Regions from separate parts of the Aurantimonas sp. genome, predicted to be linked through region 2. Evidence: predicted binding sites of a transcription regulator. Region 2 holds the regulator's gene; the other holds the start of a gene.
What was found. Region 2 encodes LexA, which represses DNA repair genes until DNA is damaged. Its sites were predicted from a motif close to TGTTCNNNNTGTGTTCNG; they were not measured.
Positions count from the first base shown of each region.

Region 1: the regulator LexA is predicted to act here: its motif matches at 1,761-1,778, upstream of ruvC (crossover junction endodeoxyribonuclease RuvC).

Region 1 covers NZ_CAXPJM010000028.1:32,731-36,138, forward strand. The annotation lists gene ruvB (Holliday junction branch migration DNA helicase RuvB) at 1-266, opposite strand, end outside; gene ruvA (Holliday junction branch migration protein RuvA) at 418-1,038, opposite strand; gene ruvC (crossover junction endodeoxyribonuclease RuvC) at 1,190-1,708, opposite strand; gene ACEQX1_RS12080 (PRC-barrel domain-containing protein) at 1,947-2,438, opposite strand; gene ACEQX1_RS12085 (SAM-dependent methyltransferase) at 2,617-3,336, opposite strand.
Region 2 covers NZ_CAXPJM010000008.1:255,012-258,419, forward strand. The annotation lists gene ACEQX1_RS04465 (ComEC/Rec2 family competence protein) at 1-1,155, shown strand, start outside; gene lexA (transcriptional repressor LexA) at 1,250-1,969, opposite strand; gene glp (gephyrin-like molybdotransferase Glp) at 2,013-3,254, opposite strand; gene moaC (cyclic pyranopterin monophosphate synthase MoaC) at 3,251-3,408, opposite strand, start outside.

The DNA of each region.
Region 1 (3,408 bases), on a different contig from region 2:
GCGATCACCGGGCCGGAGGTCGAGCGGAAATTGACGCCGAGCTCCTTGGCCATGATCTGCGCAAGCGTCGTCTTGCCGAGCCCCGGCGGGCCGACGAACAGCACGTGATCCAGCGCCTCGCCCCGATTCTTCGCCGCCTCGATGAATATCTTCAGATTGGCCCGCGCCGCCGCCTGGCCGACGAAATCGTCCAGCCGCTGCGGCCGCAGGGTCGCGTCGATGTCCTCGCCGTGCTTCTCGGGATTGATCAGGCGGGCGTCGCTCATAAGGGCCGTTCCGTCGCGATGGGACAATCTGCCTGCAAAACCAATGGCGCGGCCGGTCGCGGGCAGGTTCCGCAATGGCCGTTCGGCGCCGTCATGTCAAAACCGGCCGGCCGGCGATCCGTCCCCGGCCCCGGCTGCGCCATTCGCCGCCTCAGCGGCTCAGCGCCTTCAGCCCCAGCCGGATCAGCTTCGCACTGTCCGGCGCCTCGCCGGCATCTTTCAGCGCCTTCGCCACGGCCTCGGCCGCCTGGTCGCGCGGATAGCCGAGATTGACCAGCGCCGAGACCGCATCGGCCACCGGCGCGGCGGCGGTGCCGCCGCCGATGTCGCGCTTCAGTCCCAGGCTCTCGTCGCTGCCGGCGCCCGAGAAGGCCGGCGCCTTGTCCTTCAGCTCGGCGACGATCCGCGCGGCGACCTTCGGGCCTACGCCGGGCGCGCGCGCCACCATCGCCTTGTCCTGCAACGCCACCGCGTTGGCGAGGTCACCGGCGGACAGCGTGCCGATCACCGCCAGCGCCACCCGGGCGCCGACGCCCTGCACCATCTGCAAGAGCCGGAACCAGTCCTGCTCGGCACGCGTCGCAAAGCCGTAGAGCCGCAGCATGTCCTCGCGCACATAGGTATCGATGAACAGCACCACCGCCTCGCCTTCGCCCGGCAGCGCCGCCAGGGTGCGCGCGCCGCAAAAGGCGACATAGCCGACGCCGTGGACGTCGACGACGACGTGGTCCTCGCCGATCTCGTCGACGGTGCCCTTCAGTTTGCCGATCACGAATGCGTCTCCAGGCGGTGGGAATCGTAGGCGGGTCTGCGGCGAGGCATGCCCGGACCGTCGCTTACCACGATCGGCGCATCATCGCCGACAGTCCCGGCCGGCAAAGCTGGACCTGAGCCGCGACGGGCGAACGGATCTGCGCGCACCCTCACAGGCCGGCCAAAAGCGCCCGCGACTGGGCCGACTGGCGGTGATGGCTGTGGCAGATGGCGATCGCCAGCGCATCGGCGGCATCGTCCGTGTCGAAGGTCGCCTTGGGCATCAGCACCTTCACCATCATGTGGATCTGCTTCTTCTCGCCATGGCCGACGCCGATCACCGCCTTCTTCACGGCGTTGGGCGCGTATTCGGCGACCGGCAGCCCGGCCAGCGACGGCACCACCATGGCGATGCCGCGGGCCTGCCCGAGCTTCAGCGTGGCGACGGCGTCCTTGTTGACGAAGGTCTGCTCCACCGCGGCCTCGTCGGGCTGCTGCGCGTGGATCACGTCGGCCAGCCCCTCGTAGAGCGTGCGCAGCCGCGAGGCGAGATCCATCTTGCCGTCCGACATCACCGTGCCGCTGGCCACGAAGCGCAGCGAATTGCCGAGCGTCTCGACGATGCCCCAGCCGGTCCGGCGCAGGCCGGGATCGATGCCGATGATGCGAATGGTCCGCTCCTGCAACACTTCGTTAACCCTCTCCGACTAGCCGAATCAGGTGCTATTGAGAAGACGAAAAGTGAACAAACCAAAAACGAAACAGGCTTGGTCACGTGGGAGCCGCACAGCTCAAGGCGCGCGGCGCGTCGTTCCCTCACCGAAGCGGAGCGCTCCATGAACGAGGCCCGCCGCGGCTTCCCGCGACGGGCCTTCGGATTGCACCGGATCAGCTCCGGCGCAAGCGTCGCCGGTCAGACGAGGCGCCTCAGTTCCACCAGGCTTCGTCGACGCCCGGACGGCCTTCGAGCTCTTCCTCGGAGAACCGCGTGATGAACGCGTAGGACTGGTCGTCGACCGGTACGAGATCCACGTCGCCAACCCGCAGCATGACGTGCTTGTCGGCTATGTCGAGGAAGCCGCCCACTTCGGCGACGACGCCGGCAAGGTTGCCCGACCGATCAAGGACCACGTCCTCGATCTCGCCGATCTGGTTCCAGTCGCTGCCGACCGCGTCATAGCCCGAACGGCCCCAGGCGTAGTCGTCCCGGTCGCCCCAGGAGCCCTCGTCATAGGCTTCGTTGGTCGTGTAGACGGCACCACCCACGATGTCGCGGGTCCGGATCAGCTGCGCCCAGTCGGTCGCTGCAGTATCTTCCGAGGCCATCGGCGTCGTGGCCGGTGTGGCAGCAGTGTCCTGCGCGATCGCAGGCGTCGCGGCAAAGATGATGGCGGTCGCAGTGGCTGCAATATACTTCATAAGTAGCCTCCTCTCTGGCGTCGGCATTCATCAAACCAACGGAGAGGATGCGCCATTGTTCCAGAACGCGCGACACAGTCTGCCGCCGCGCATCCATACCGATGCCGGTTGCTTTTGAAACTCGATCAGCCCGTGCGTTCTACTTCACCGCCGGATGGCGGGCGGCGAACCCGGGGGGCTAGGCGTCCCGTGCGCCCGCGTCCCGGGTCGCGATCACCGATTTGCGCAAGCCGAGGACGGTCTCGTAGGAAATCTCGCCATCCGGGAAGAACGCCGCCATCTGCCGCCGGCCGATCAGATCGTGGTCGCGCACCACGTTGCGTGCGTCCTCGATGTCGTCGATGCGGTCGAAGAAGCCGAGCGCGAAGCGCTGCAGCATGGCGACCCGGACCGCCTTGGGCAGATACTGGAAGCCGGCGGTGCGGAAATGCGGCTCGTACGGAAACCAGTAATTCGGCGTCTGGCAGTAATAGCGCGGGGCCAGCCGGCGCATGTTGAGGGCGAAGTCGCGCATGTTGGCCCGCGAGCCGACATGCTCGATCACCGAGTTGGAATGGGCGAGATCGAAGCCCTGGTTGTCGAAGAGCGTCAGGTCGCTGGCGCTTTCGCGCACGGCACGGAACTGGTCGGGCCGCGCGACGACCTGGGGCTCGGTATTGACCAGCGTGACGAAGACCCGCCCGCGTCGCCGGTCGAGATAGTCGCCGGCGACCGCCCAGTATTTTTCCGTCCCGCCGAGATCGACGATCTCGCAGCGCTCCTGCTTTGCCAGAACGGCGTCGATCAGGTTGCGGATGCGCACGAAGCGTCTGGCGCGGAACTGGAATTCCAGACTGGTATCGTCGACATAGGGGTCCGAGCGACGGCGAAGGGCCCCGAGATAGGCTGAAATCTGCATGACGTGGTTCCTGTTTCCCACGTCGATGTAGGACTTTCCCTAAGGGGACGTCTCGTTAATCGTTAACAAATG
Region 2 (3,408 bases):
GCGCCGCATGCCGTGATGACCGCCAGCTTCCAGATGAGCTTCGCGGCGACCGTGGCGCTGATCGGCGGCTATGCGGCCCTCTCGCAATGGCGGGCGGGGCGCGAACGCGGCCGCGAGACGGACAGGGGCATCGCCGGCAAGATCCTCGTGGCGCTCTCCGCAATCATGGTCACGTCGCTTCTCGCGGGATCGGCAACCGCGCCTTATGCTGCCTATCACTTCCACCGGATGGCGGCCTTCGGCTTCGTCGCCAATCTCCTGACCATGCCGCTGTTCACGTTGTGGATCATGCCGCTGGCGCTGGTGGGAACGCTGCTGATTCCGTTCGGGCTCGACGCCTGGCCGTTCCAGGCAATGGGCGCCGGCCTCTGGCTCGTCCTCGAGATCGCGCGCAACGTCTATGCCTGGCTGCCGGACCAGGCGATCGGACGCATGACCGCCTTGGGCCTTCTGCTGCTGACCGCGGCGATCCTCACCGCGTCCTGTCTGGCAAGCCGGCTGCGGTGGCTTGGCCTGCCGCTGGCACTGGCCGGATTCATTGCTGCGCCCGACAGGACGGCCCCACCGGAACTCCTGATCTTCGAGGACGGCAAGGAGGTCGCGACGCTCGCGGCGGACGGCCAGCTCGCCTTCCTGCGCGCACGGCCCAGCAGTTTCATCGCGGAACAATGGGAACGGGCCTTCGAGGCGCGGGCGCCGCGGGGCACCGACACAGAGCGGATCCGGGCGACGATTCCCGCGGAGTGCGCGGCCAAATATTGCCGCTTCACCACGCGTGGCGGCCTGCGTGTGATCTGGACGGAGGATTATGCCCGCACGGGCGATGCCTGCGACGAGGCGGATGTCGCCATCGTCTCGCGCGCGATCCGGCTTGCCGAATGCCGATCCGGCGCCGTTCTGGTAACGCTGCGCACGCTGCGGCGGACCGGCTCGCTGGCGATCGGCCGGGAGGCGGCGACAGGCCGGCCCCGCATCGTGCAGGCCGTCAGCGATCCGCCCGAACGCTGGAACGTCCACCGGTTGGCGCCCTGGCCGGAATATTGGCGCAAGCCCGCTGCGCCGAACCCGCCGGCACCTGTCACGCAGCCGGCCTCGGCGACCGTCAGCAATGGGGTCACGGCCGGTTCAGGCCGAACCGCGACGGTTGGGCCCTGAGCGAGGACGAGCCGGTTTCGGGCCTCAACGCTTCGGGCGCGAGTCGCGAGGACCTATCACCCGTTCTGCACCGACCGCGTTCCGTCCGGAGCGGTCAGTAGCGGCGGATCAGGCCGATCAGCTTGCCCTGGACCTTGACCCGGTCCGAGCCGAAGATGCGGGTTTCGTAGGCTGGATTGGCCGCCTCCAGCGCAATGGTGTCGCCGCGACGGCGGAAGCGCTTCAGGGTCGCTTCCTCGTCGTCGACGAGGGCGACCACGATCTCGCCCGGCGTCGCCGTGTCGCCCCGGCGGATGACCACCGTGTCGCCGTCGAGAATGCCGGCCTCGATCATCGAGTCGCCCTTCACTTCGAGAGCGTAATGCTCGCCGCTGCCCAGCATGTCCGGCGGAACGACGATGGAGTGGGTGTTGTGCTGGATGGCCGAGATCGGCACGCCGGCGGCGATGCGCCCCATGACCGGAATGGCCGTCGAAGCGGACGCCTTTGCCGGTGCCGGCTGCGCCGCGGGTGCGGGCCGGGCGGTGTCGCGGCTGCCTTCGATGACGCTCGGCTTGAAGCCGGTGCGCCCGACAGGTGCCGGGCGGCTGCCCTGAATCGACTCCGGCAGCTTCAGGATTTCCAGCGCCCGGGCCCGATTGGGCAGGCGGCGGATGAAGCCCCGCTCCTCGAGCGCGGTGATCAGGCGGTGAATGCCGGACTTGGACCGCAGGTCCAGCGCGTCCTTCATTTCATCGAAGGACGGGGGTACACCAGTCTCGCGCACCCGATCGTTCACGAAGACCAGAAGATCGTGCTGCTTGCGCGTCAGCATCCGGGCGACTCCTCAAAACAAAACCTGAACAAACCTATCTGTTCTAGTTGTGTTCCGCAAGTGGCTCCATAGCCGTCAGGGGGACGTAATCGCAGGGATCGCCCGCTTCGGCCGGTGCGGCGCGGACCGGACGCACGAGCAACGCATCGGCCGCGGCATAGATCGACAGCAGCGAGGAATCCTGCCGCGACAACGGCACGATGCGGGGCAGGCCGGCGCTGTCCGGTTCGATCCGGGCGCGGACGAAATCCGTGCGCTCGCCATTGTCCGGCATCGGCGCGGCGAGAACGCCCCGGCGGTAGAGCGGACGCGCAGGACGGCCCGCGAGGCGCCGGACCAGCGGTGCCAGGAACAGGGTCGCGGCGACCATGGAGGAGGCCGGATTGCCGGGCAGGCCGACGACCCGCATGTCGCCCAGCCTGCCGGCCATCAGCGGCTTGCCGGGGCGCATCGCCACTTTCCAGAAGTCGAGGGAGACGCCATGGGCGGCGAACACCTTGCCCACGAGGTCGTGGTCGCCGACCGATGCGCCGCCGATGGTGACGAAGATGTCGGCGCCGTCCGCGATCGCCTGTGTCAGCTGGGCATCGATGGCCGCTTCGCGGTCGGGCGCGATCCCGCAATTCAGCGGCAGGCCGCCGGCCTCGCGCACCAGTGCGGCGACACCGAAGGTGTTGGAGGCGACGATCTGCGACGGACCGATGGGTTCGCCGGGCAGGACGAGTTCGTCGCCGGTCGCCAGGATCGCGACGCGGGGCCGGCTGCGAACCGGGATCGCCGGATGGCCGCCGCTCGCGGCCAACGCGATGGCGCCCGGGGTCAGCACGGTGCCGGCGGTCAGAAGCGGCGTGCCCGCGGCAAAATCGATCCCCGCCGGGCGGATGTGCTGGCCGACCACGACCGGCGCCGTTGCCGTGACGGTGCCGTCCTGCCGGTTGGCGTTTTCCTGGATCAGGATGGCGTCGGCACCGGCAGGGACCGGCGCGCCGGTGGAGATGCGAATGGTCTCGCCCGGCTGCAGCGTGCCGCCATAGGCGTGGCCGGCGGCCGATTCGCCGACGAGCCGCAGGGAGGGGAAGGGCGCTTCGTCGCCAAGGTCGGCGGCGCGGACCGCGTAGCCGTCCATGGCGGAGGCGTCGAAGGCCGGCTGGGTGCGCAGCGAGGCAAGGTCCGCCGCCAGAATGCGGCCCGAGGCGTCGCGCAGCGGCAGCGTCTCGGTTCGCTCGAGGGGGCGGGCGTCCTCGACGAGGAGACGATAGGCCTCCTCGACGGGGATGAGACTCACGACGCGGCGTCCGCCGACCAGTCGCCGGAGCGGCCGCCGGATTTTGCCAGAAGGCGGATGCCGCTGATGGTCATGGAGCGGTCGACCGCCTTGGCCATGTCGTAGATGGTGAGGCAGGCGACCGAGACGGCCGTCAGCGCCTCCATCTCGACGC